Paraglaciecola psychrophila 170: one gene and its partner. The protein of the gene in region 2 interacts with the protein of the main gene of each other region in a pairwise test. Links are inferred from orthologs where the notes say so. Each region holds a gene or a part of one and is shown on either strand. Other genes may lie near its edges. The genes, in order: tusA and C427_RS17395.

Region 1 (16,965 bases), 1.4 Mb from region 2 along the record:
GCTGTCTTTCTCAGCAGGGGCCTCATTACCGGTGATGATGATATTACTGGTTAGCCAGGCGGCATTAATGCCAGCCGTCATCTGTATTTCACTATTGTCGCTTGTTGTTTTAGGCAGCATATCAGCTCACGCTGGTGGAGCCTCTAAAACTAAAGGCGCAATACGAGTGTTATTCTGGGGTAGTTTAGCGATGGCAGTATCAATGGGGGTGGGCAGTCTATTTGACGTGAGTATATAGTCACTTGTAAAGATAATACCCGTTACTTAATATCAAAAGTAACGGGCCGAATACTCCCTAATTAGTCACGCACTTCGCCATCGCCCATCACGATAAATTTTTCCGTGGTGAGGGATTCTGCGCCCATTGGCCCATAAGCGTGTAATTTGCTGGTAGAGATACCAATTTCAGCACCTAAACCTAACTGGCCGCCATCAGAGAAACGTGATGAAGCATTTGCCATGACCACTGCAGAGTTAATCCGGCGGATAAAAGCTTGGGTTTTAGAATAATCTTGGCTCACAATAACTTCTGTATGCCCTGAGCTATATTCTTCAATATGTTCAATTGCTAGCTCAAAATCAGCGACGACTTTCACTGCTATTTCCATAGCTAAGTATTCTGCATGCCAATCTTCTTCGGTCGCGACTTGTGCACCACTGAAATAATCGATGCTGTTTTCACAAGCGTGAATAACAGTGTTGTATTCGGCTAATAATGCCGCCGCTTTAGGCAGAAACGTTGCTGCAACATCTTGATGTACTAATAATGTTTCTAAAGAGTTACATACGCCGGTACGCTGCGTTTTACCATTTTTAAGTATATTCAACGCCTTCACTTCGTCAGCTGCGCTGTCTACGTATAAATGGCACACCCCTTTGTAATGCTGGATTACAGGGATACGGCTATTTTCGCATACAAAACGAATTAGCCCTTCGCCGCCTCTAGGGATAATCAAATCAATGGATTCATCTAGTGTCATCAACTCATTCATCACGGCACGGTCTGTATCAGGCACAACTACCACAGCTGCAGGATCGAGTTGCTGTTTGGCTAGGGCAATTTCAATGCATTCAGCCAAGGCTAGATTTGAATGTATGGCTTCTTTACCACCCCGTAAAATCACGGCATTACCTGCTTTTATGCATAACGCAGCAGCATCGATGGTCACATTAGGTCGTGATTCGTAAATCATCGCAATCACGCCTAACGGAATACGCATTTTGCCCACTTGAATACCGCTTGGCATACGCTGGATATTAGCAATATTGCCTACCGGATCAGCTTGACCTGCAATCTCGATCACGGCATCAGCAATGCTTTTAATCCGCTCTGGGTCAAGTGCTAATCGGTCAAGCATGGCTGCGTCTAAGTTGTTTTCTTTAGCTGCGTCTAGGTCCTTAACATTAGCGACTAAGATGCTATCAGTATTAGCTATAAGCGCTTCGGCTATATCAGTTAGAAGCTGATTTTTTTGCTTCGCTGTTAAGTTAGCGACTTGGCGAGCTGCCTTCTTGGCTTTTAGTGCCGCTTCGGCAATTGAGAAACTCATGTTGTTGATCCTTATGTAAAAAATTTAATCTAAAGATTAGATGTTTATAGCAGCACTAAGTCATCACGATGGATGACTGTTTCACCCAAAGAGTAGCCTAAAGTGGCTTCGATTTTTTGGCTGTTTAAACCCTTGATTGATGTTAAGTCCGTTGCGCTATACAAAACAATACCTTTGGCAATAGCGTTGTCCTTGTAGATAATATTAACCGCTTCACCAGACAAAAACCGTCCATTGACCTCTATAATACCAGAGGGTAATAGGGATGCGCCATTTTCTAATAAAGCGTGTTGAGCTCCGTCGTCAATTTCGATAGACCCTTTCACTTTTAAAGTGTGTCTTAACCAGTTGTCACGAGCGTTATCTAAACTCTTATTGGGATTGAATAAGGTACCTGGAGAATTTCCTTTCGCCAATTCTTCGAATACTGTTGGGTCACGGCCATTTACAATCAAAGTCTGGATCCCTGAATCCACACATTTTTGTGCTGCTTGAAGTTTAGTATGCATACCACCCGTGCCCATGGTACTGCCCGCACCACCAGCTAAACGGTAAACGCTGTCATCAATAACATCCACTTCAGGTATTAACTTAGCATGCGTATTGCTTCTAGGGTCAGCGTCATATAAGCCGTTAATATCAGAACAAATAATCAGGGTATCTGCTTCTGCCACAAGCGCGGTATAGGCTGCCAGATTATCATTGTCGCCCACTTTTAGCTCGTTAATTGCCACTGTGTCATTTTCGTTAACGATGGGTAACGCGTTATTTTTTAGCAATTCTCGCAGGGTATTTTTAATATTGACGTAACGGGTACGATTATGTAAATCATCAGACGTTAGCAATATCTGTGCGCAATCGAAATCAAATAAGCTTGCCCAATTTGCCATCATTTGTGTTTGTCCAATCGCTGCCATGGCTTGTTTTTCTACAATTGAGGGATGGTGTTTAAACGCTATTTTACCCTTTCCAGCGGCAACACTGCCTGAAGAAACCAAAATCACTTCTTTTCCTTGTTTACGACTATCGCTAATAAATTGGGCAATAGGCCTTAGGTACACCTGACTACATTGATTATTTGGCGCAATTAGGCTGCTACCCACTTTAATCACTGCTCGTTTCCAATTAACCTTAAACATACCTTACCTCGCGATTTTATCGTGTTTAGAGTACGATAAAATAAAACAGAAACAAGCCATTGTAATTATAAGCGATGATCTAAAAGATCATCTGTTGACGGGCTAATTCTTTCTAAAATAACGATTATGAAAGAAAATTGAGACCAATCGGTCATAATACGGGTTACTTTAAGTAAGAATTACCCTCAAGATTATAATAAAATATAGCTACGGGTTATAAAAATACTACATATTGGCTCGAACATGAATACTTACCACAATCAGGGAATACAATGTTTAATAAACTCATCACTATAGCAGTGCTGACGTTTGCGACTATTGGCTCGGCAAATGCAGCGATAAATCAAACTAAGGGCAACTTTGAAGATAAGTTTCGCCAATTAGACGAATCACTACCGACCCCTAACGTATACCGTAACGCTGCAGGCGAACCCGGACACGAATATTGGCAGCAACAGGTAGACTATAAAATCAAAGCGAAGTTAGACGAAGAAAAGCGTCGAATAGAAGCTAGCCAAGTCATCACATATCACAATAATTCGCCCGATACGCTTAAGTACTTGTGGATGCAATTGGATCAAAACGTTTTCCGCAATGACTCGATGTCAGCTATGACAACCGATTTTGGTGGGTCCAGTAATCGTGGACCAGCATCATCATCAGCCTCTAACAGTGAGCCAGCAAAACTCAGTTTAGGTGCCTTACGTCGCCAACAGTTTACTAGCGATAATGTATTGGGTTATGACATCCAATCGGTTAAAGATACAAATGGCAAAACCCTGAAACATACGATTGTGGGTACCAACATGCGTATCGACTTACCGACTCATCTTAAGCCAGGTAAAAAAGTCGAATTTAGTATCGATTACGCCTTTAATATAGTGGAAGAAGATGCAGTCTCAGCTCGTTCAGGTTACGAGCACTTTCCTGACGACGAGCGCAAAGGTGGCAATGGAGGCAACGATATATTCTTGCTTGCTCAGTGGTTTCCACGTTTGCATGCTTACACCGATTATGAAGCTTGGACAAACAAAGAATTTCTTGGGCGTGGTGAATTTACCTTAGAGTTTGGTAACTACGACCTGGAGTTAACTGTACCTGCAGATCATATTGTTAGTTCAACAGGTGCATTACAAAATCCTAAAGACGTATTAACCTCGACTCAACGCAAACGCTTAAAAGAAGCAGAAAAAGCGGCTCGTACAGTATTTGTCGTGACTGAAGAGGAAGCTTTAGAAAACGAAAAAGAAGGTACAGATAAATTTAAAACGTGGAAATTTAGAGCTGAAAACGTCAGAGACGTAGCATGGGCTTCATCACGTAAATTCATGTGGGATGCCCGAGGACATCAACAAGGTGGTAACGACCAACCTCTTGTTATGGCTATGTCTTTTTATCCTAAAGAAGGGGGCGATTTATGGAAGAAATATTCTACTGAAGCCGTGATCCAAACCTTAGAAGTGTATAGCCGTTTTTCTTTTGATTATCCTTATCCCGTGGCGCAATCGGTTAACGGCCCTGTAGGTGGCATGGAATACCCGATGATCACCTTCAATGGCCCTCGCACTGAATTACAAGACGATGGTAGCCGTACCTATTCACAGGCAGAAAAGCGTTTCTTAGTGGGTGTGGTTATCCACGAAGTGGGGCATATTTATTTTCCTATGATCGTCAACTCAGACGAACGTCAATGGACTTGGATGGATGAAGGCCTCAACAGCTTTTTAGACGGTGTAGCAGGTCGTGAATGGGATCCAACTATTCCTTGGGGCGTAGAGCCGCGCGATATCGTGAGCTATATGAAGTCGTCTAATCAAGTACCTATTATGACTCAGTCAGATAGTGTGTTGCGTTTAGGTCCTAATGCTTATACTAAACCTGCTGCGGCATTAAATATTTTGCGCGAAACTATTTTAGGCCGTGAGTTATTTGATTTTGCTTTTAAAGAATACGCACAGCGCTGGAAATACAAACGTCCTACACCTTCAGACTTTTTCCGCACCATGGAAGAAGCTTCAGGTGTTGATTTAGATTGGTTCTGGAGAGGTTGGTTTTATAGCACTGATCATGTGGATATTTCGTTAGATAAAATTTCAAAACTGCGCATGGATACTAAAGACCCAGATATTGACTTCAATCGCTTACGCCAAGAAGAACTAGACAAGCCTATGTCTTTCACTGATGAGCGAAATAGTGCCGAAGGCAAAAAACTTTGGGTCGAGCGTTTCCCTGACATAACTGACTTTTATGACGAAAACGATCGCTTTACAGTGACCAATAAAGAGCGTAACAAATATAAAAAATTCCTGAAGGACTTGAAACCTTGGGAAAAGACAGCTTTTGAACGCGCCGTAAAAGAAGACAAAAACTACTACGTGTTAGAGTTTTCTAATAAAGGTGGTTTGGTGATGCCGATTATCTTAGAACTTACTTTTGCTGACGGCAGCATGGAAAATCAATATATCCCTGCAGAAATTTGGCGCCGTACACCTGAAGCAGTGAATAAAATGATAATCACTGACAAAGATAAAGAATTGGTTAGTGTTACGGTTGATCCACGTTGGGAAACAGCCGACGTCGATATAAGCAATAACCATTACCCGCGTCAAATTATCCCGTCACGTATCGAAGCCTATAAAAAGAAAAAGAGTACCCAGAAAGTATCTCGCGATATCATGCAAGATATTAAAACTGAGCTGAAAGAAGACAGTGACATCGAAGAAGATGAAAAAGATAACGATGAATAAAATCGTTAATTACTTAGTAGGAGCGCTGCTGTTTGCAGCGTTCTCACTTTCAGCTCACCAACAAAAGTCAGCTATTAGCACTGTTTTGTTTAATCCGCGTACCGAGAATATCGAAATCATGCACCGTTTTAGGGTGCATGACGCTGAACATGCAGTAAGAGAAATATTGGGTAAAGATGCAGATATCATCGACTCAAAAAAGACTCAAGAACAGTTTGGCGAGTATGTTAATCAACGCTTTAGTTTATTTGATAGTGATAAACAATCACTTCCACTAAAAATGGTAGGGGTTGAATTAGATGGCAAATTTTTCTGGGTTTATCAAGAAACAACACAACCTACCAAAATAGACAACATGACAATACGTCATGACGCACTGCGTGATCTTTGGCCTGAGCAGGTCAATACTATTAATGTTGAGGGTAAAGGAAAATTACAAACACTGACTTTTACCGATTCAGTTGAATTACTAAAACTCACGTTCGAACACTGAATCATTACTTTGCAACAAAGCTGATCTAGATCAATATAGGCTAATGAACATCACCTAAAATCACCTCGATTATGAAGTTATCTAACAGAGGTGAATCATTATGTGGGATTTAATACTGCACGACCCAGTGGCTTGGGGCTCTATTCTTGGTATAGTGGTAGTCATGGGCGCTTATTATGCGTACTTGATTATCCATAATGCTAAAAATAATATTTAAACTTTTACGTCTTATCTAGCACAACCACCTAGTAAGGCTGGCCCATAGAAAAAGGTAGTGTACAAGCACGTTGCACTGATTCAGGGTTACCTATCATCTCGTCATAAGGCGATTCGTGGAGCATTTGCGCGGCTAATATATTACAGCTGTCAAACGCATCACGGATGAACTGCGAGCTATGAAAACGTTTAGGGCTATCACCTTCGTATACCAAACCAGTGATGTCACCAATGGTGAGCTTAACTAGGTATACATTCATCTCGTAAGAACACACAGTGAGCATATCCACAGTAATAGAACGCGACTCAATATCTTTAATCCAAAATTTAGTTTGCTGCACAGACATTGCTCTTAAAAAACCAATTAGTAAGCTGAATACGTAATCATGAATGAATTGGTTCAGCTAAAAAATTTAAGAGTATATAGCTGTGAATATGTTGCCGACAAAGCAGAGGTTTATCGTTTAACTGCCTAATTAAAACTAACAGTAGGCTATAATAATAATTCAAGGCAGCCAAAAATCGACGTAATGAATAATAAGCAGGTAATCAAAACATCTTCCACAGATTAGTCTTTCAGCCCACCTTTGCAACAATCATAAACTCCTATAGTATGAATCAAGTAAACAATTAGATACAGGGTATACAACCCATTCAAAACAGGTTTATACGGAGTTTCAGGGATACTAATAATTAACCTATCACAGGCTTGGTTTAACAATGGCAAAGATGCGTAAAGCCATGATCTTTTTGAAAAGCTCATAAAAAGAGATGCTGAATTAATTAAACGAGTCAACGAATATAAAAGGTATAACAAACACATCAAACCTGATTCCGCAAGCAGATTACTTTCTTGCAAAACACAAAAAAGCTTCTAACTAGCTAAGCTATTATATGCAAAGTGATAGCTACTTTAATCGACATGGAGATGTTATGAAAAAATTTATGCTGTTTATGTTTATTTTGTTAATTTCAAAATCTGCAATAGCTAACAACAATGAGCAAGCTCTCAATGAGATAGTAAAATCATTCGAGAGTGCGATAATCAACAAAAATAAAAGTAAATTTTTGAGTCTATTTTTAGACGGCACAGTGTCTTGGATTGGCGTGCACACTACAAATGATTTTGAAAAAGAATTAAAGTGGGCCAATTCAAAAGAAGGTAAAGGGTTAAAGCGTCAAATTGGGAATAAATTCCGTGAACCAGCCAAATATAGACACAGCACACCTGAAATATTCATAGACTCTATTATAGATAGTACTAAACACCCGAGAGAAGAAATATCTAATGTGAAAATCGTTAGTGATGGTGAGGTAGCTACAATATATTTTGATTACATATTCTATGATGGCGACAGAAAAAGTAATTCAGGAAAAGAGAACTGGCAACTTGTAAATACGGGTAATGGTTGGAAAATCAATGCAGTTAATTTTTCAATATTAAGAGACTAGAAAATTAGCTCGCACGAACTTCAAACTAAAAAAATCGAACCTATAACAGATACTGTATTACTGCCAGTTTTCAACTCGTTCCTCATCTTAGCCAGCTATTATTTGCCATTTAATGTGGCATTATCTATTTCACTCAATTTAATGAACTACCAAGGATTATTATGAAAATATTGACCTGTGTTGCAAAAATTACCGCTAAAGAAAAGCACAAAGAAACGGTGTTATCTGAATTATCTAAAATTGTTATTCCTACTCAAAATGAGCGTGGTTGTATAAATTACGATCTGCATGTGGACAATGAGAACGATACAATTTTTATGTTTCATGAAAATTGGGAATCAGAAAAAGATTTAGAAGCACATCAAAAGTCATCGCATATTAAAGAATGTTTTAGTGTGATTGGTGAAATGCTAGATTCAGTTGAAATATCAAAGTTAACAAAAGTGATTGTAAAATAAGTAGTTAACAAACGAGGCAATTAAGCAGGACTAAAAATAATGGGTCTTGCTTGTGCCTTGCTAATTTTCGCCTATTACTGAGTCGTTTGCGAACGCAACATGAGGTATCCCGCAATTTTCTAAAATATAACGTTTTATTGATACAAGGTGAGCAATGCAACAACCATTAAAAGAAGTGTTCTGTTCAGAAATGCATAAAGCTATTCGTTTATATAAAAAGAATCAGCTGGACTCTGCATTTTATCATCTTGAACGAGCTCATATTCTTGGTCAGTTATTTATCATCCCTCATACAAAATCACATTGGTGGATGTTGAAAGTCGGTTTCAGGAAACGTAATTTCAAAGAGGTATTGGGTCAAGTGACAAGAATTATCGCTTCAATACTATTTTCTAAGATCTGGGTTCCGTCAGGTAACACCGGAGGAACGGATGTAAATCCATTTAAATCGATGTCAATACCGGACGATTTAAAGATTTTTTTGGAAAAGAAAACATAACCAGAATTTAAAACGGGACAAAGTTAAGTGGTCTATTTTCGTAGCTCCCACTATTCAAACAGCATTTCCTGCCCGTTTTAGGGGTTAAAGTCCTAGATAAAAAATCAACTAGCTCCCTGATAAAACCAAGCGCCTAATCTTCATATCCCCAAGGAGCGGCAGGTGTTGGTATTGGCTTGGTTAAATCAAAATCCACTCTAAACTCTCTACCTTCTCGCACTAAGCGGTACGTAAACATTTCTGGATAAATATAGATTTGCCAAGTGTTGGTGATAGATTGCGGCAGACCTTGCTGAGCGAATAATTCTTTTGAGTATTGGTCAACAGGAAAAGATTGGATTTGGTTGTAACCAGCGTCCTGTGTATGCCCACCATACATAGTCACTGAGTCATCAGTACCATCTTTATGTCGGTGATCATGTTTTAGACTTAAACCGCTACCCGTTTTTTTAATTATCCAAGTACGCGATGCATTGTCTCCCACATAGAAGGGTATTTGTAATTCAGCTTGATCACATTTGCGTACAAACATTACTAATTTTGCATCGAATGCGGGACTAGGCTGGTTATCTACCGCCACTTTTCCTTCAAAAGCCTTACCACAGTGCTGCGCAAGATTAGAGAAAAAAGCATCATGTGTAGGTATTGATACCAAAGGGGCTTGGCTGGCAAAGGCTGCATTACTGGTAAGAATAAAGGAAACTAAGAGCCATTTTTGTATATTCATTTGTTATTCTTCTTATTGGTTTTTTGACTATTCATAAAATGCTTACTGGTTTAAATATGTTAACGAATTCATCGCGATAATATTATTTCAATTACTAGCCTCTACCATCGGCCCTGTTGCATTAATAATATCTGCCTTCCTAAATAACAACAATAATCCGTTAATCAGTATGCTTACTCCTAGGGTCCATTCAATCCATACCGGTAACGTATAAACCACCAGAGTTACCATGATTAAAGAGTATTTTATCCATTCTAAATTAATAGCTAAGGGGTTATTTTCCAAAACCAAACCAGCAGAAATACTGCCATAAAGAACAAAACCCACCACCAGAACTTGCTCTGCAAGCGTAAAAGCAGAAACATTCATCATCAGTAACAAACCAACAAACACCAACAATGAATACTGTATTAGGCTGTAAAATTTGTTTGTCAGAGACAGCGAAACATCAAATTTTCTAAATTGCGTGAGATCAACTTTACTCAAAGGATAATTTTGTTCAACATCAGCAGGTCGCCAACCAGTGCGTTTAAACCAGATGAGTAGCTTGTCTTGCCAACGATTTGCATGCCAGCAATCTTTACCTAACTGCGCATAAACATGTACGTTCGCCCACAGTGGATTCCAGCTTTTTAATGCTTTTCGAATACCATAAATGGGTTTATCACTATCCAACTCTTCTTGAAAAGAGCCAAACAACCGGTCCCAAAGAATAAATACGCCACCATAGTTTCGGTCTATATAGATTTGGTTTTGTGCATGGTGCACACGGTGATTAGAAGGGGTTACAAACACCCATTCATACCAACCTAGCTTAGGAATATGCCGGGTGTGTACCCAAAATTGATATATTAAGTTTAATGAACCCACCGTGATGAGCATAATAGGATCAAAACCCAATATTGCCATAGGTAAGTAAAAAATCCAGCTGAAGAAGCTGCTACCACTTTGTCGTAAAGCCGTGGTCAAATTGTATTCTTCACTAGAGTGATGCACCACGTGAGCAGCCCACAATATGTTCGTTTCGTGACCGAAGCGGTGTTTCCAATAATAACAAAAATCATAAAGCACAAACGCAGTCACCCACATCCACCAACTCGATGATATTTGAAACATAGCCAACTGCTCATAAGCGACCACATAAATTGTGAGAGGCAATAACTGCTTAACAACGCCCGTCATTCTGCTCAACACACCTGCGGTCAAGCTATTAATACTGTCGTTAACACGATAATAATCGGTGCTTTTATTTTTTTCCAACAACAATTCGATTAAAATTAAGAGGAAAAAAAAGGGCACTGCGTATAAAATAACATTCATACTATTCCCACGCTTCTTAAAGTAGGTAAGTCACACATCTAGTCTAATGGCCTATTAATTGACAGTCTATATAAGAATACAATTACACTATATTACACTCTACGCATATCATTTAGATGGAATTTTAAGTACGCTAAATCGACATGTTAATCACAGATGTTTGCTTAACGGGGAAATCATGAGTGAAGAATCAAAAAAATCGTTAGTACCACATTTCGTTATAGCTGCAATTGTATTGGCAATTGTCCTAGCCGTTGTATTTTGGCCCGCTGAGCCTGAACCAGTTATTATTGCGCCTGTTGAACCTGTTATCGAGCCGATAGTCGAGCCGATAGTCGAGCCTATTATTGAGGCGCCGCCTGTTATTTTTATTCCAGAAGTAGTAGAGCAGCAACCTGAGCCCGAAATTATCCCAGAGCCTGAGCCATTAGATACAAGCGATGGCACAGTAAAGACTAAATTATTAGCTCTATCTGACTACGAAGCATTCGCACGTTTGCTGATTGATGAAGCCTTACTAGAGCGCTTTGTAATAATGACTAATACCTTGGCTGATGAAAATTTAGCTGATAACAATAGAGTATTAGTGCAGCCAGAAAAGCCGTTTCGGACTTACAGGCAAGCCGATAAAGAATGGATTGATCCTGCAAGCTTTAAACGTTACGTGCCTTACGTAGAAGTATTTGAGTCCCTTGAAACAGAATCACTATTGCAGTTATATCAAGAATACAAACCAGCTATAGAAAAAATATTTTCTGAAATAAGTAGTCCATCAGATAGTTTTGACGAAAAACTTGAAGAGGCAATAGATGTATTACTAAATACCCCTGAAGTGCCTTTCCCGGTTGAAGTATATTCCGACAGCGTAATGTACAAGTTTGCTGATAAACAACTTGAATCTTTAACTGCTCCTCAAAAACAATTGTTACGCACAGGGCCTGAAAACATGCGCCGTATCAAAACCAAATTACGTGAGATAAAAGAAACACTGTAATGACAACATTCGACTTAGGGACTTTTCAAAAACAAATCAGTTCTCAAAATGCGGCAATGCCTCCTGTAGACAAATGGGATCCTGAATTTTGCGGGGACATTGATATACAAATAAAGCATGACGGCAGTTGGTTTTACATGGGCACACCAATTGGCCGCAAACCCTTAGTGAAACTCTTTGCCAGTGTTTTAAAACGTGAAGAAGAACATTACTTTCTAGTCACACCTGTAGAAAAGGTAGGTATTCAAGTCGAAGACGTACCTTTTCTCGTTACTCAATGGCAGAAAGAGAACGATAAGTTGGTACTTACAACCAACACAGGTCAAGATTTAATAGTTAGTACAGAAAATCCGGTAAAAATATTTGCAGACAAAAAAACAGGTGCATACCTACCTTACGCTTTAGTCCGTAGAAATTTATGGGCCCGTTTTCATCAAAATGTATTTTACCAACTCGCTGAGTTGGGAGAAGAGCAAGAGTTAGATGGCAAGCGTCATCTAATATTTAACAGTGATAACTATCACTTTAGTCTCGGCGAGTTATAACAGGACGTCTTAATATGAAAAATAAAATTTTAAAATCTGCCTTGGCCTTGGCAACCTTAGGCCAACTTTTTTTAACTAGTGCAGCCATAGCCACCACCGAAGTACCGGTCACAATTATCCATGCTGGTAGCCTAATCGATAGCACTTCAGACAAGGTGATAAAAAATGCGTCGGTGATTATAACAGACAACAAAATCACAGCGATCAACGAAGGATTCACTTCAGGGAGTAGTGAAGATACCGTTATTGATTTATCTGATTACACCCTGATGCCAGGTTTTATGGACATGCATACGCATATCTCTAGCCAAAACAGCGGCCCGGCTAGTTATATGGAAGCCTTCACCTTGAATGAAGCAGATTATGCAATTAAAGGTGTGATGTACGCTGAAAAAACCTTGATGGCAGGTTTTACAACAATCCGAAACTTAGGTGATGGTAACAACGAAACGGTTGCACTGAGAAATGCAATTAATAAGGGGATGGTAAAAGGTCCACGTATTTACACTGCAGCGAAATCTATTGCTACAACAGGTGGCCACTCCGATCCAACCAATGGTCGCAGTAAATCAATAATGGGCGACCCTGGGCCTCTCCAAGGTGTCATTAATGGCGAAGCTGAAGCTCGTAAAGCAGTGCGTCAACGTTATAAAGATGGCGCAGACTTAATTAAAATCACGGCAACAGGTGGTGTTTTAAGTGTAGCTAAAAGTGGTCAAAATCCTCAGTTTATGGATGATGAACTCAATGCCATTGTTGCAACGGCAAAAGACTATGGAATGACTGTCGCAGTTCATGCCCATGGTAAAGAAGGTATGTTACGCGCGATTAAAGCAGGCGTGACCTCAATTGAACACGGCACTTATATGGATGAAGAAGTGTTTAAGCAAATGAAAAAACATGGCACTTATTATGTACCGACCATCATGGCTGGTAAATGGGTAGCTGAGAAAGCCAAAATTGATGGTTTCTTTCCCGAACTTGTAAGACCTAAGGCAGCCGCAATTGGCCCCCTTATTCAACAAACTCTTGCTAACGCCTACAAAGCAGGGCTGAAAATTGCATTTGGTACTGACTCTGGTGTTTCGGCTCACGGTGACAATGCCTTAGAGTTTGTATTTATGGTTGAAGCAGGTATGAAGCCCATTGAAGCAATACGTAGTGCCACCCAAAACGCAGCTGACTTGCTCAATATCAGCGATACTGTAGGCACCATAGAAGTCGGTAAACTAGCAGATTTAGTTGCTGTTAAAGGTGACCCTTTAAAGCAAATTTCACTTTTACAAAATATGAACTTTGTAATGAAAGACGGCGTGGTTTACAAGAATATGTAGGTTGACACCAAGCCTTATTACAACGATTTTGTATATATTAAATAAGTGTCTTTCAGAATTTTAAAAAACTTTAAATGGAGATATTTTGGTGAAAAAATTTCTTTCTATATTACTGCTTGCAGCAAGCGCCAGTTCAATAGCGGCAGATAGCTTTGATGCCACAGCAGAGAAAATTAAATCAGCGTTAAAAGCTGAAATCAGAACTGAAGTTGAAACCGACCGAGACAGCAACCGAAAAGCACTTCAGACGTTGGATTTTTTTGAACTTCGTGACGATATGAAAATTATTGAGCTTATTCCTGGTGGAGGCTGGTATACCAAAATTCTGGCACCCGTGGTCAGTGCTAAAGGCGAATATTATGCTGCTTTGGGTACTGGACGTATCGAAAATTTACTTAAAGAGCCTGGGTTTGAAAAAATCAAAATTGTCGCAGAAAACGCTAAACTTTATCGTAAAGATGGAGAGCGTTTTTATTCTTTAGAAGCAGACACTCTTGGGGTAAAAAATCTTGATATGGTGTTGACGTTTCGCAACTATCATAACTTTGGAGAAGAAGGTCGCCGCAATATGAATAAACTGGCCTTTGAGTCGCTCAAGCCAGGTGGTGTTTATGCCTTAGTAGATCATACTTCTCGACATATGGAAGAACAAAATCCTGCTAACCGTCGCCGTATTGATCCTGTCCTTGCCATCAAAGAAATCCAAGAAGCTGGATTTGAATTTGTTGATTATAGCGACCTACATTACCGCGCTGATGACGAGTTACGTTACGAAGTAGGGGTTAAATCTGTTTCTGGAAATTCCGACCGCTGGACCATAAAGTTCCGTAAACCAAATTAAACATGACGGTGTTCGTTAAGATAAAAGATCGCTAAGTTAGCGACCTTTTTTGATCACGTATTGATAAGGAGATGTGACACTCTGGACATCCACTAATTCATGATCCATAAAACGGCAAAAACTGGGGATATCGCGGGTAGTGGAGTGATCGTCAGCTGTCACAGCTAACGTTTCACCCACGTTCATTTCTCGAATTTTTAAACGTACCATCATCACAGGCTCTGGGCAGAGTAAACCTAAAGCATCTAATTGATAATCAGCAGATTCGAATCGACTTAAATCTTTCACTTGCTAACTAAATCCCATAGTCCAAACGATATTGCTGGATATTAGCTAAGTGCTCAGCCATATCTGCTTTATCACTCAGATAATCAACCAAATCAGCTAAACTGACGATAGAAATCACCCTAGTATCAAAATCACGCTCAACTTCTTGAATGGCCGATAACTCACCTTGCCCCTTTTCTTGCCTATCTAAAGCAATCAGAACCCCTGCAAGTTGGGCATTATTGGCTGCGATCAGTTGCATAGACTCACGAATAGCCGTACCGGCGGTAATTACGTCGTCCACCAGCATGATTTTACCCGCAAGCGGGCTACCGACTAAATTACCGCCTTCACCATGGGTTTTCGTTTCTTTGCGATTAAAGCAATAAGGCTTATCTACATTATGTTTATCTGCTAACGCCACTGCCGTAGAAGTAGCAATAGGAATGCCTTTGTACGCAGGGCCAAATAACACATCGTATTCAATACCTGATGTTTGCAACGTTTGCGCGTAAAACTGTCCCAATTTGGCCAAGTCGCCACCGGTATTAAATAAACCCGCGTTGAAAAAATAGGGGCTAATTCGACCTGACTTAAGAGTAAACTGACCAAATTTCAAAACATTCCGAGCTAGAGCAAATTCAATAAAAGCACGTTGATAATCTTGCATGATGACGTCCTAGTTTAAAGCTAACTTTTGCTCGTCGAACAACTCACGAATACCATTTTTCGCCAATTCCAACATTTCATTTAGCTCGTTATAATCAAAAGGTTCGCCCTCTGCAGTGCCTTGCACTTCGATAAATTTGCCGGTGTCGGTCATCACTACGTTCATATCAGTTTCAGCATCAGAATCTTCAAGATATTCTAAATCGGCAATAGCGGTGCCTTTGTAAACACCTACAGACAAAGCTGCAATCATATGTTTAATGGGATTAGTTTTGAGAATACCTTTAGCACGCATCCAACTAAGTGCATCAGCCAAAGCCACGCATGCACCTGTAATCGAAGCAGTACGTGTACCGCCATCAGCTTGAATAACATCACAATCAACAATAATAGTGTTTTCGCCTAGCAACTTTAAATCGACTGCTGCACGCAATGAACGTGCGATTAAACGCTGAATTTCAAGAGTACGTCCACCTTGTTTGCCACGAGCGGCTTCACGATCAGAACGAGTATGCGTAGCCCTTGGCAACATACTGTATTCTGCGGTTACCCAGCCTTTACCTTGGCCTTTCATAAAACGAGGCACACCTTCAGTTACTGAGGCATTACACAACACCTTAGTATTACCAAACTCAATCAATACTGAGCCTTCTGCATGACAGGTAAAATTGCGGGTAATAGTAACGGGGCGAATTTGACTGGCGGTTCTTCCACTTGGACGCATGATTTTCTCCTAAATAATAGTGAACGGAATTATAGAGGCTTCCGTGTAAATTATCTTAAGTTTTAAACAATTAATTGCCCTAGACCCTCGCTCCCAGTTTCAACAGGGGTATAATACAATTAACTAAGACAATGGAAGATTTCAATGATTTACAGTATGACTGCTTTTGCCCGCCGCGAACTTAAAGCCGATTGGGGCACAGCTGTGTGGGAAGTGCGCTCCGTTAACCAACGATTTCTTGAAACCTACTTCCGTCTTCCTGAGCAATTTAAAAGCATGGAGCCCCTGCTACGCGAACGTTTTCGTAAACAATTACAACGCGGCAAAGTGGAATGTTCATTACGTTTTATAGCAAACGACGCGTCAGTAGGTAACCTTAACTTAAACGAAAGTTTAGCTAAACAGGTAATGAAAGCCGCTGATTGGGTGCAATCTCATGGCCAGTCTGCCGGTGTAAATCCTCTTGATGTATTGCGCTGGCCTGGTGTGATTTCAGCCGAAGAGAATGACATGGATAGTATTCAAGCCGAAGTACTTGCTGAATTTGACTTAACGCTCACAGATTTTATCGCCTCACGCGCCACCGAAGGCAGCAACCTCAAAACGATGATCGAACAACGTTTAGATGGTATTAATGGCGAAGTTGAAAAAGTCACAGCCCACATGCCAGAAGTCATCAAATGGCAACGTGAAAAAATTCAAGCGCGCTTCGAGGATGCTAAAATTGAACTAGACCCCGCCCGTGTAGAGCAAGAAATGGTCATGCTGGCACAAAAAGTAGACGTTGCCGAAGAGCTAGATCGCCTGTTATCTCACATTAGTGAAACCCAAAAAATTCTAAAAAAAGGCGGCGCAGTAGGTCGTAGACTAGATTTTATGATGCAAGAATTTAACCGTGAGTCGAATACCTTAGGCTCCAAATCTATCAACACCGACATCACACAATCGGCAGTGGAATTAAAAGTGTTAATTGAGCAAATGCGTGAGCAG
Region 2 (11,631 bases):
ACACGTCTTCTTTTAGCGCAATTTCTGACAACATTTTATATGAAAATTTAAGCTGACGAATAATATTGGCTGCGTTTTCTTCGGCCATTGTGTCATCACTTGCAAGCAAGTCTCTTAACTTAGTTAAATCACTGTTAATCGTTTGATTAATTTCATCTTCCAATGACTCTAATGCAACCAAGGGGTCTGTTCGCTCAGTTAATTCTGCTAACTCTTCACGCCATTCCATTTGTTGCATCAAAAAAGCAGTATCTTTGATGGTTTGTTGCTCGTGCTTTAAATCGATACCACGCAAACTTAATAAGTATTCTGCTCTGGATAAAGGAGATTTAAGTACGGAGTATGCGTCATTTACTTGAGCATTTTTTTGAATAGCCACCAACTTGTCTTGCTCGCTACCGCTAGCAAACTTATCAGGGTGAGTTAAGCGTTGTAGTTGCTGATACGTTTTTGGCAGCAGCAACAAGTCCACATCGAATGATATAGGGATATTAAACAGTTCAAAATAATTCATGTGGTTAATAACAGGTCTGTGATGTTTTAAATGGGTCGTAGCTTAGCAAAAATAACATTAAACGTTAAAGCTTTCGCCACAACCACATTCGCCACTTGCATTCGGATTGGTGAATTGAAAACCTTCGTTCAAGCCTTCTTTAGCAAAATCTAGATGAGTACCATCTAGATATGCCAAACTTTTACCATCAATAATAATCTTCACGCCGTTGTCCTCGAATAAACTATCGTCAGGATTAACCCCATCAACAAACTCGAGCACATAAGCTAAACCAGAACAGCCAGTGGTTTTAACACCCAGACGCAGCCCTAAACCTGATCCCCTATTTTCGAGAAAAGTTTTAGCACGCAATGCTGCGGTGTCGGATACGGTAATGGCCACTAGCTACTCCTATTAATTTAACTTAGTTTTAACTTAGACTTGACGACTTTTATAATCTGCTACTGCAGCTTTTATGGCATCTTCAGCCAAAATTGAGCAGTGGATCTTAACAGGTGGTAAAGCTAACTCTTCAGCTATATCCATGTTACTGATAGTAGAAGCTTCGTCTATAGACTTACCTTTTACCCATTCAGTGACTAAAGAGCTGGATGCGATAGCCGATCCACAACCATAAGTTTTAAATTTTGCATCTTCAATAATGCCGTTTTTATCAATCTTAAGTTGTAACTTCATCACATCACCACAAGCAGGTGCACCGACCATACCCGTTGCAATTGAGGGATCATTTTTGTCAAAACCACCAACGTTACGTGGATTTTCGTAGTGATCGATTACTTTTTCGCTATAAGCCATGATATTTTACCTTTTGGTTATGTTCTGAACATTTTTAGTTCAGAACCTAAATATTAATTGCTAATTTTCGACAGAGTCACTCAGTGGTTTACTCTGCTATTGGTAAATCCTTAGTGGTGAGCCCACTCTACTTTACTTATATCGATACCTTCTTTGTACATATCCCAAAGTGGCGACATATCACGTAATTTGTCTATCGCATTACGTATTACACCAATCACGTAATCAATTTCAGCCTCGGTAGTAAATCGACCAGTAGTAAAGCGAATAGAGCTGTGAGCTAGTTCATCGCTTAAACCCAAGGCACGAAGCACGTATGAAGGCTCCAAGCTAGCAGATGTACAAGCTGAACCAGAAGACACGGCCATATCTTTTAGGGCCATAATTAATGATTCGCCTTCAACATAAGCAAAACTAACGTTCAAGTTACCTGCGATACGGCTTTCCATATCGCCATTTAAATACACGGCTTCCATATCTTTGATGCCGTTCCACAGTTTGTTACGTAACATCATCAACCGCTCATTTTCAGCAGCCATATCTTGTTTGGCAATACGGAAAGATTCGCCCATACCGACTATTTGATGAGTTGCCATAGTACCAGAACGCATGCCACGTTCATGGCCCCCTCCGTGCATCTGCGCTTCTAGGCGGATACGTGGCTTACGACGGACAAACAAAGCGCCGATGCCTTTTGGGCCATATGTTTTATGGGCACAAAACGACATTAAATCTACTTTCATTGTTTGTAAATCGATGGGTACCTTACCGGTGCTTTGTGCCGCATCAACATGAAACAAAATTTTACGTTCACGACATACTTCGCCAATGGCTGCGATGTCTTGAATGACACCGATCTCATTATTCACATGCATGATGCTGACTAAAATAGTATCAGGGCGAATGGCTGCGATTAGCTTATCTAATAGAACTAAACCATTTGGTTCTGGATCCATGTAGGTGACTTCGTAACCCTCACGCTCTAGCTGGCGCATAGTGTCAAGTACGGCTTTATGCTCAGTTTTGAGAGTTATAAGGTGTTTGCCTTTTTTGCCATAAAAATTAGCGGCACCTTTAATGGCGAGATTATTGGACTCGGTCGCACCTGACGTGAATACAATTTCTCTTGGGTCAGCATTGACCAAATCAGCAATTTGGTTACGAGCAATATCTACTGCTTCTTCTGCTACCCAACCAAATTTGTGGGAACGAGATGCCGGATTACCGAATATTCCGTCAGAAGTTAAGCAGTCTGCCATTTTGGCTGCTACACGAGGATCTACTGGTGTAGTTGATGAATAATCCAGATAGATCGGAAGCTTTAATTCGCTCATTTTTTACTCCGCTTAAAGCTGCAAACTGATTGAGATTTCGTTTGCCGCTATTTGATTATGTTGTTTATGTTTGTCTTGTCTTTCGGCCACTTGCTTTACATCATGCTGCTGCATGAGTTCACCTAAGGTAATGCCGTCCAAAAATACACTAATTCTGTTACTCAGGCCTTCCCACAAATTATGGGTTAAACATCTTTCTCCGCCTTGACAGCCGCCTTGGCCTTTACACTTAGTAGCGTCAACTGACTCATTTACCGCTCGGATAACTTCACCAATTGATATTTCATTGGGTGTACGACCCAGTTTATAACCACCACCTGGACCACGTACACTATCAACTAACTTCTCTTTACGTAAACGAGAGAAAAGTTGTTCAAGATAAGATAAAGAAATTTCTTGGCGTTCAGATATATCGGCTAAAGACACAGGTCCGCGTTGCGAGTGTAAGGACACATCCAACATAGCTGTCACTGCGTAACGGCCTTTAGAAGTCAATTTCATACAAATAATCCTATACCAATCTATTACCGAATATTCACATACCTGACTAAATTAGTCAAGTATTTAACCTAGTGTTTTAGTCAAGTATTATATCTTTGGATCAAAAGCATCACTGACCTTCTTAATATCCTCCAAGTGCTCACTATCAGAGAAGTCTTCTAGGTCTAAAGTGGGTATTGATTTTCCACAGACATCACCACCCATTTTATTGATTGCTTGACACATTTCTTCGACCTTTTTATCTACCAGATGCACATGATCAACCATTACACTGATAGCATGAGCAATGGGATCAGGGTTATCTGTTGCTACCGCATAAGCATCAAAACCATATTTTTTGGCTATTTTTTCACGCTCCCCGTCAGTCGGCGCCGCAGGTTTATTCTGCTGCGCTACTATACGGCCCGGAATACCAATAATAGTCGCATTTTCTGGTACATCGCGCACCACCACTGAGTTAGACCCTACTTTGGCACCTTTATGAACAGTAATTGGCCCTAGCACTTTGGCTCCAGCACCCACTACTACATTATCTTCTAAGGTTGGGTGTCGCTTTCCTGCAGTCCAACTTGTTCCGCCAAGCGTTACACCATGATACAAGGTCACATCATTGCCAATTTCTGCAGTTTCACCAATGACCACTCCCATGCCATGGTCAATAAAAAAACGTCGTCCTAGCTTGGCCCCAGGATGAATTTCAATACCCGTAAGCCAACGAGAAAATGTTGAAATGGAACGCGCTAACCATTTCCAGTTGGCCTTCCAAATTTTATGACTTAGACGATGAAACCAAATAGCGTGTAATCCCGGGTAATTAGTGAGTACCTCGAAGGTATTACGTGCAGCTGGGTCACGGTGAAATACACTTTGCACATCTTCTTTCATTCTACTAAACATATTTAAGGCCTACTAATCTCGTTCTTTAGCTATTTTATCAACCGATGCCAAGATACCGCGTAAAATATTTAGCTCTTGAGTTTCGGGGCGAGAACGATTGTACAATCGACGTAATTTGGCCATTACCATACCGGGGTGTTTAGCAATGATGAAATTCGTTTTGATAAGGGTTTGTTCCAAATGGCTATAAAAACCTTCTAGATCTTCAGACAATGGGTACTCTGTGTCTTCAGGGTGATTTTCTGGATACTGGCCACGTGATAAATTTAAATAAGCCATCCGCACCTCATAACACAACGTTTGAACTGCCGCAGCTAGGTTCAAAGAACTATAGTCAGGATTGGCGGGGATACACACGTGAAAATGACATTGCTGCAGCTCTTCATTACTTAATCCATTATTTTCACGTCCAAACACCAACGCCACAGGGTACTTGGATACTTCACTTATCATCTTTTCACCGCAGCCTCTTGGCTCTAACATTGGCCAAGATAAAGTGCGAGAACGCGCGCTAGTGCCAATAACTAACCCACAATCAGCAACCGCTTCGGCCAACGTACTCACCGTTTTTGCATTAGCTAGCACGTCACCCGCTCCTGCTGCTAAAGCAATGGACTTACCATCTGGTGCAGTAATAGGATTAACCAACACCAATTGACTCAATCCCATGGTTTTCATTGCCCTAGCTGCAGAGCCAATGTTGCCTGGATGCGAGGTATTAACTAACACTATGCGAATATTTTCTAACATGATGAATGGTATCTTTAATTTAGCTGGTCAATTTTGGGTGCGAATAATAACATATACCTATACCACCTCAAATGACGTTTTAGCATAATGATGAAATGGATTATGTATCATGAATAGCCGCCACAGAAAATATTCTGATTGCTAAATTTAGTTATATTGATATACTGCGCGGCGATTTTTTGTTCAGCTAATTCTATTTATTATTTGCTGAACTATATTTAATGTTCTTTTAAAATTGGTGGTTTACTATGCATCCTATGCTTAATATAGCGATACGCGCTGCGCGTGCTGCGGGCAATATTATTTCTAGCGGGTTTGACAATCAGACCGACTTGCAAACTGAAGCAAAAGGCGACAACGATTACGTTACTCGTATCGATAAAGAAGCCGAACAGGCCATAATTCACAAAATCAAGCTGTCTTATCCAGATCATAGCTTTGTGGGTGAGGAAGGCGGCGTAGTGGAGGGTGACAATGATTTTAAATGGGTTATTGATCCGTTAGATGGCACCACCAATTTTATTAAAGGCATCCCTCATTTTGCGGTATCGATTGCCCTCATGCACAAAGGTCGTTTAGATCAAGCTGTTATATTCGATCCAATTCGCGGTGAACTGTTCACAGCAAGCAGAGGCGCAGGCGCCCAGCTTAATGGCTTTCGTATTCGTGCCAGTAAAGCAAAAGAATTAAGCCAAACGATCCTTGCCACTTCATTTCCTTTTAAAAACAAGGTCAAGTTACCTCAGTATCAAGAGAGCTTTAATAAAATCTTTATGCAAGCTGGCGACATCCGTCGTAGTGGTTCTGCAGCATTGGATTTGGCTTATGTGGCATCCGGTCGTTATGATGGTTATTGGGAAAGTGGTCTTAAACCTTGGGACATTGCAGCCGGTGAATTAATGGTGCGTGAATCTGGTGGACTGGTTACAGACTTTTCTGGTGGTAACGATCCAATGCATAAAGGCAGTATCGTTGCTGGCAGCCCTAAAATTGTGCAGATTTTAGTTAAACATTTGAAGTAAAACCTTCATGACTTTTTAAGGCGAGCATCAGCTCGCCTTTTTTGTTTGCCCTCCCCCCTTATACCTTCCTACCATTTGTCTAAACATATAAAAAAGCCAAAGATTAACAACCCTAGAATGTTGCACCACCGAGGGGGAAGAGCGCTAATGCTACACAGAGGAAAAGATAAGCAAATCCCTTTAAACTACTCGAATTAAATAGTTTTGTTGCTTTTCTCTGTGCAGCGAAGCCTCATCTTTCTCTGTGGTGCAAAATATCCTTAATCTTGGTCATTTCAACATTAAAGCCAAATGATTTTGCACCACCGAGAACACAGAGCGCTAACAACACTACACAGAGGAAAAGATAAGTAGATCGCATTAAAACACTCGAATCAAGAAGTTCTTTTTTGCTTTTCTCTGTGCAGCGAAGCCTCATCTTTCTCTGTGGTGCAAAATATCTTTAATCTTGGTCTTTTCGTCATTTAAAGCCAAATGATTTTGCACCACAGAGAACACAGAGCGCTAACAACACTACACAGAGGAAAAGAAAAGTAGATCGCTTTAAAACACTCAAATTAAGTAGTTCTTTTTGCTTTTCTCTGTGCAGCGAAGCCTCATCTTCCTCTGTGATGCAAAATATCATTAATCTTGGTCTTTTCAACATTAAAGCCAAATGATTTTGCACCACCGAGAACACAGAGCGCGAACAACGCTACACAGAGGAAAAGATGAAAAGATCGCTTTAAAACACTCAAATCAAATAGTTCTTATTGCTTTTCTCTGTGCAGCGAAGCCTCATCTTCCTCTGTGGTGCAAAATATCCTTAATCTTGGTCTTTTCAACATTTAAAGCCAAACGATTTTGCACCACAGAGAACACAGAGCGCGAACAACGCTGCACAGAGGAAAAGATAAGTAAATCCCTTTAAACTATTCGAATTAAGTAGTTCTTTTTGCTTTTCATTTAATAGCTTGTTTGCGCCATAATAGATAAACAACAGGCACAATAATTAACGACAATACTAACGCGCTAGCCATGCCTCCTACCATTGGTGCAGCAATTCGACTCATCACTTCTGAGCCCGTGCCTGAGCCATATAAAACCGGTAATAAGCCTATCATTATGGTGGCCACCGTCATCATCACAGGCCTAACCCTCAGACCCGCGCCAAACATGACCGTATCAACCAACTCTTCGAGACTAGGTTGAGTGTGGTTATTTTTATGGGTTTGCATTAACTCACCATAGGACTGGTTGAGATACACCAACATGATCACACCTATTTCTGCTGCCACACCGGCCAATGCAATAAAACCAACACCCGATGCCACTGAAAGATTAAAGCCTTCTAAGTATAGCAACCAAACACCCCCGATTAGGGCCAAAGGCAACGTGCCAATGATAATGGCGACTTCAGGAAGACTGCGAAAGTTTAGATACAGTAAAACAATGATAATCGCCAGTGTTAAGGGTAATACATAGGCCAGTTTCTCTTTAGCCCGCTGCATATATTCATATTGCCCTGCCCAAGTTAAGCTATACCCCGCTGGCAAATCCAACTCTGACGATAACTTTTGGGTAGCATTTTCAACGTAGCTTCCAACATCAATGTCTTTAATATCAATATAGGTCCAGCCATTTATTCGCGCATTCTCACTTTTTATTCCAGGCGGGCCATCTTCTATGTATATTTTTGCTACGTCACCTAAAGCTATGCGTTGACCACTGGGCGTGACAATCGGTAACAATGCGAGTTGTTCTGGTGAATCCCGATAACTTTGTAGGTAACGCAAGTTAATGGGATAACGCTCCAAGCCTTCTACCGATTCGGACACATTCATACCGCCAATAGCAGTCGATATAACTTGTTGAACATCTGAAATATTGAGACCGTAACGAGATGCAAGTTCACGCTTAATATCAACCTTAATATAACGCCCACCTGCGACCCTTTCTGAGTACACCGATGCTGTACCCGGTATCTGTGAAAGAATTTGCTCAATGTCTTTTCCAATGCGTTGAATAACAGCTAAATCACCACCTGCTACTTTTATACCCACGGGTGTCTTAATACCTGTTGCGAGCATATCGATGCGGGTTTTTATTGGCATCACCCACGCATTTGTCAAACCAGGAATTTGAACTAGCTTATCCAGTTCTTCGCGCAGCTTTTCGGTTGTCATACCTGCACGCCATTCGTCTTGTGGCTTAAGCTTAATGAAGGTCTCTATCATTGTCAGAGGCGCAGGATCAGTAGCCGTTTCGGCGCGACCTATTTTACCGAATACATGTTTGACTTCAGGTACGGTGGCAATCAGTTTATCTGTTTGTTGTAAAATCTCACGAGCCTTACCTATTGATAAACCAGCATAAGTAGTCGGCATATACATTAAATCGCCTTCATCCAAAGGAGGAATAAATTCACTTCCAAGTTTATTAATAGGATAAAAGCCCACCACAGCAACCATCAACATAATCACCATAGTACTCTTAGGGTTATTTAGCACTAAACGTAATACAGGAAGGTAAATAGCCACTAATAATCTGTTTAAAGGGTTTTTCTTTTCGCTCACAATTTTACCGCGAATGAAATATCCCATCAGCACAGGCACTAAGGTAATGGCTAAACCTGCTGAGGCAGCCATGGCGTAAGTTTTAGTATAGGCAAGTGGAGCAAACATTCTGCCTTCCTGTGCCTCTAAAATAAACACCGGCAAGAAGCTCACTGTGATGATCAATAAGCTAAAAAATAACGCAGGCCCTACTTCAGAAGCAGACTTTGCCACTATCTGCCAACGGTTGTCATTGGTAAGGGGATTTTTTTCAATGTGTTTATGCATGTTTTCAATCATCACTATTGCGCCATCGGTCATCGCACCAATAGCTATTGCAATGCCCCCTAGTGACATAATATTAGCGTTAACGCCTTGCCAATACATAATGATAAACGACACTAAAATACCTATCGGCAAACTAATAATAGCCACAATAGATGAACGAATATGAAACAAAAACGCCGCGCACACTAAAGCAACAATCAGTAGTTCCTCACCTAGTTTCGACCATAGATTATCCACCGCCCGAGTAATCAAATCTGAACGGTCATACACCGTCACAATTTCAACTCCCTCTGGTAAGCTATCTTTTAAAGTTGCTAATTTTTGCTTCACCCCGGCAATGGTTTGTTGTGCATTTTCACCGAAGCGCATCACCACTACAGCACCTGCCACTTCGCCTTCACCATCAAGCTCTGCAATGCCTCTGCGCATTTGTGGACCAAGGCGAATATCCGCGACGTCTCTGAGTAACAAAGGCGTGCCTTTAATATTCAAACCCAAGGGAATAAGGGCTAAGTCTTGAATCGATTGAATGTACCCAGAAGCACTGACCATATATTCAGCTTCAGCCATTTCAATCACAGAGGCCCCCACTTCCTGATTGCCCTGTTTGATGGCTAGTTGAATAAGACTTAATGGGATGTCATAGGCACGTAATTTGTCTGGGTCGACTATAATTTGATACTGCTTTACCATCCCCCCAATCGAAGCGACTTCAGATACCCCAGACACTGTCTGCAGCTCAAATTTGAGAAACCAATCTTGAATTGAACGTAACTGACTAAGATCATGCTTACCGGTTCGGTCTATTAATGCATACAAATAAATCCAGCCCACACCAGTTGCATCAGGGCCTAGTTGCGGCTTTGCTGCTGCAGGTAGACGTGGCGCGACTTGTGACAGATATTCCATCACTCTGCTGCGCGCCCAATAGAGGTCGGTTTTATCATCAAAGATGATGTACACAAAAGAATCACCAAAAAATGAAAACCCACGCACCGTTTTTGCCCCAGGGACTGACAACATTGCAGTAGTCAGAGGGTAAGTCACCTGATCTTCGATTACTTGGGGAGACTGCCCAGGATAACTGGTCTTAATGATAACTTGCACATCAGACAAATCAGGTAGGGCATCAACAGGTGTATTACGTATCGCAAACAACCCAAAGCCAATAATGATAAACGTAGCCAGCAATACAAAAAACCTATTGCTAATTGACCAATGAATAACGCGTTCAATCATGATTATGCTCCTGAGGAGTTAACGCAAAATCAGTGATCAAGAAGTCACCGTCTCGAATTTCAAAAGTGAAGTGTATTTTGTCACCTTGTTGTAATTCGGTTAGAGACACACTATCGGCAAAAACAAAATCTAACGTTGCCGCACCGCGCCCCCACTTTTCAATAGGCCCACGACTAATATTCGCCACCCGAGTCTGCAGGTTGATTTGGTTAATCACACCTTCAACATCTGCTGAGTCTACGTTGTCAGGGGCGTCGTCATCTTGAATCTTATCTGCTTTTTTATATTGAATATTATCTTCTGGTGCTAAAGACATACGCATAAAATCAGATTGGATACTGCTTTCAGAGTCCAATAAAAACTGCGCTGAAATCACCACTTGCTCACCCACTTCAACGCCATCTAATATTTGCGCAAACTGATTGGTGACTTGTCCCAGACTCACCTCAACAGATTTGTATTGGCCTTTTCCCACAACTAACACCACTCGATTTTGAGTCCCGGTGCGAATAACCGCTTCTTTAGGTACCAATAATTTTTGCTGTGTAGAGTCGTTATGAATGATGACCTGTGCAAACATATTTGGCTTAAGCAACATATCCTCATTGGCAAAACGTAACCTGACACTCAGCGTCCGAGTTTGAGCGTCCAGTGTCGGGTAGACATAATCAACTTGCCCTTGCCATGTTTTTCCCGGCACGAAGCCCAGCGTCATAGTAACCAACTGACCGACCTTAACCTGTGCTGCTTGACGTTCAAATACCTCAGCTTTGACCCACACATCATCCAATGCACCGATAGACATTAAAGTGGTGCCAGGTTTTACGAAAAAACCTTCCCTAATGGCTAGGTTGTCGATCACCCCTGATTGCGGAGCCTTAAACACGATGGTTTGTTGCACTACCTGATTGGTTTTAAGTTGTCGTAAGCTTTCTGCGGGCATTTGTAATGCTAACAAGCGACTTTCTGCCGCTAGCGTTAACTCTTGATTGTTGCGCTTTTTGGCTAGAAGATACTCCTCCTGTGCATTTACAAGTTCAGGTGAATATAAAGCATAAAGAGGCTCGCCTTTACTCACCTGCTCACCCGCGGCTTTGATGTAAAGCTTTTCTATCCAGCCCTCAACACGAGGATGCACATGCAACAGATTATTTTCATTGTATTGCACGTAACCTACGGTTTTAATACTCTCCTGAAGTATCGCTAGCTTAACCGTTGCAGTTCTAACACCTAAATTATTGACTACACTTGGCGAAATTCGCACCACACCAGGATCGTCATCTTTCGTAGAGTCTGCAAAAACAGGCACTAGGTCCATGCCCATAGGTGACTGTCCAGGTTCGTCACGTCGATAATTGGGATCCATAGGTGCTACCCAATATAGAGGGTTAGGCTCTGCAGAGCTGGATGTAGTCATATCCATTTCTGTGGATAAAAATTGTGAGTAAATAGTCGCGGTTAATATGGCGCCGCCAACGCCTCCAACAATTACGGCATATAACGTTTTCATCGATACTCTCCCTGGGGAAATGAATTTGTGTGGCCATCTAAAAAATACCCAAGTTGCATGCGTATTTTGTGCTTTTCAATTTGAATATCGATCAGATCGATTTGCGCAGTGAGCTGAGCAATACGAGCACGCATCACGTCTGAAAAGTCGCCATCATCATGGGTATAGGCGTTCAAAGACGCATCAGCTTGCTCTTGAATTTGTGGCAATATAGCGTTTAAAAAGCCATCTTCACGTTGTCCAAAGC

The links.
Region 1: the proteins of C427_RS17395 (region 2) and tusA interact in binary tests that used the Escherichia coli proteins (3 or more experiments, as listed by UniProt). The link is inferred for Paraglaciecola psychrophila 170 from one-to-one orthologs.

Annotation. Positions count from the first base shown.
Region 1 is NC_020514.1:5,348,980-5,365,944, forward strand. The notes cover bases 12,978-15,762. They hold tusA (sulfurtransferase TusA), read right to left. Parts: upstream 14,604-15,762; coding sequence 14,352-14,603; downstream 12,978-14,351. Other genes in these bases: C427_RS23625 (metal-dependent hydrolase family protein), read left to right, coding at 12,978-13,474; C427_RS23630 (class I SAM-dependent methyltransferase), read left to right, coding at 13,560-14,315; pyrE (orotate phosphoribosyltransferase), read right to left, coding at 14,611-15,252; rph (ribonuclease PH), read right to left, coding at 15,262-15,762. Outside these bases: C427_RS23560 (VIT1/CCC1 transporter family protein), read left to right, coding at 1-238; C427_RS23565 (glutamate-5-semialdehyde dehydrogenase), read right to left, coding at 300-1,550; proB (glutamate 5-kinase), read right to left, coding at 1,595-2,689; C427_RS23575 (M1 family metallopeptidase), read left to right, coding at 2,962-5,436; C427_RS23580 (DUF6702 family protein), read left to right, coding at 5,429-5,929; C427_RS23585 (DUF6482 family protein), read right to left, coding at 6,175-6,492; C427_RS23590 (hypothetical protein), read left to right, coding at 7,079-7,597; C427_RS23595 (putative quinol monooxygenase), read left to right, coding at 7,759-8,055; C427_RS23600 (DUF3703 domain-containing protein), read left to right, coding at 8,210-8,554; C427_RS23605 (hypothetical protein), read right to left, coding at 8,688-9,281; C427_RS23610 (sterol desaturase family protein), read right to left, coding at 9,369-10,601; C427_RS23615 (DUF3014 domain-containing protein), read left to right, coding at 10,780-11,595; C427_RS23620 (DUF1285 domain-containing protein), read left to right, coding at 11,595-12,140; more of C427_RS23625, read left to right, coding at 12,155-12,977; more of rph, read right to left, coding at 15,763-15,975; C427_RS23650 (YicC/YloC family endoribonuclease), read left to right, coding at 16,120-16,965. UniProt on the Escherichia coli protein: Sulfur carrier protein involved in sulfur trafficking in the cell. Part of a sulfur-relay system required for 2-thiolation during synthesis of 2-thiouridine of the modified wobble base 5-methylaminomethyl-2-thiouridine (mnm(5)s(2)U) in tRNA.
Region 2 is NC_020514.1:3,964,347-3,975,977, forward strand. What follows is about bases 532-3,521. They hold C427_RS17395 (IscS subfamily cysteine desulfurase), read right to left. Parts: upstream 2,644-3,521; coding sequence 1,420-2,643; downstream 532-1,419. Other genes in these bases: iscA (iron-sulfur cluster assembly protein IscA), read right to left, coding at 572-895; iscU (Fe-S cluster assembly scaffold IscU), read right to left, coding at 929-1,309; iscR (Fe-S cluster assembly transcriptional regulator IscR), read right to left, coding at 2,656-3,144; cysE (serine O-acetyltransferase), read right to left, coding at 3,232-3,521. Outside these bases: co-chaperone HscB, read right to left, coding at 1-514; more of cysE, read right to left, coding at 3,522-4,041; tRNA (cytosine(32)/uridine(32)-2'-O)-methyltransferase TrmJ, read right to left, coding at 4,054-4,791; suhB (inositol-1-monophosphatase), read left to right, coding at 5,040-5,813; C427_RS17420 (efflux RND transporter permease subunit), read right to left, coding at 6,755-9,874; C427_RS17425 (efflux RND transporter periplasmic adaptor subunit), read right to left, coding at 9,867-11,384; C427_RS17430 (TolC family protein), read right to left, coding at 11,381-11,631. UniProt on the Escherichia coli protein: Master enzyme that delivers sulfur to a number of partners involved in Fe-S cluster assembly, tRNA modification or cofactor biosynthesis. Catalyzes the removal of elemental sulfur from cysteine to produce alanine.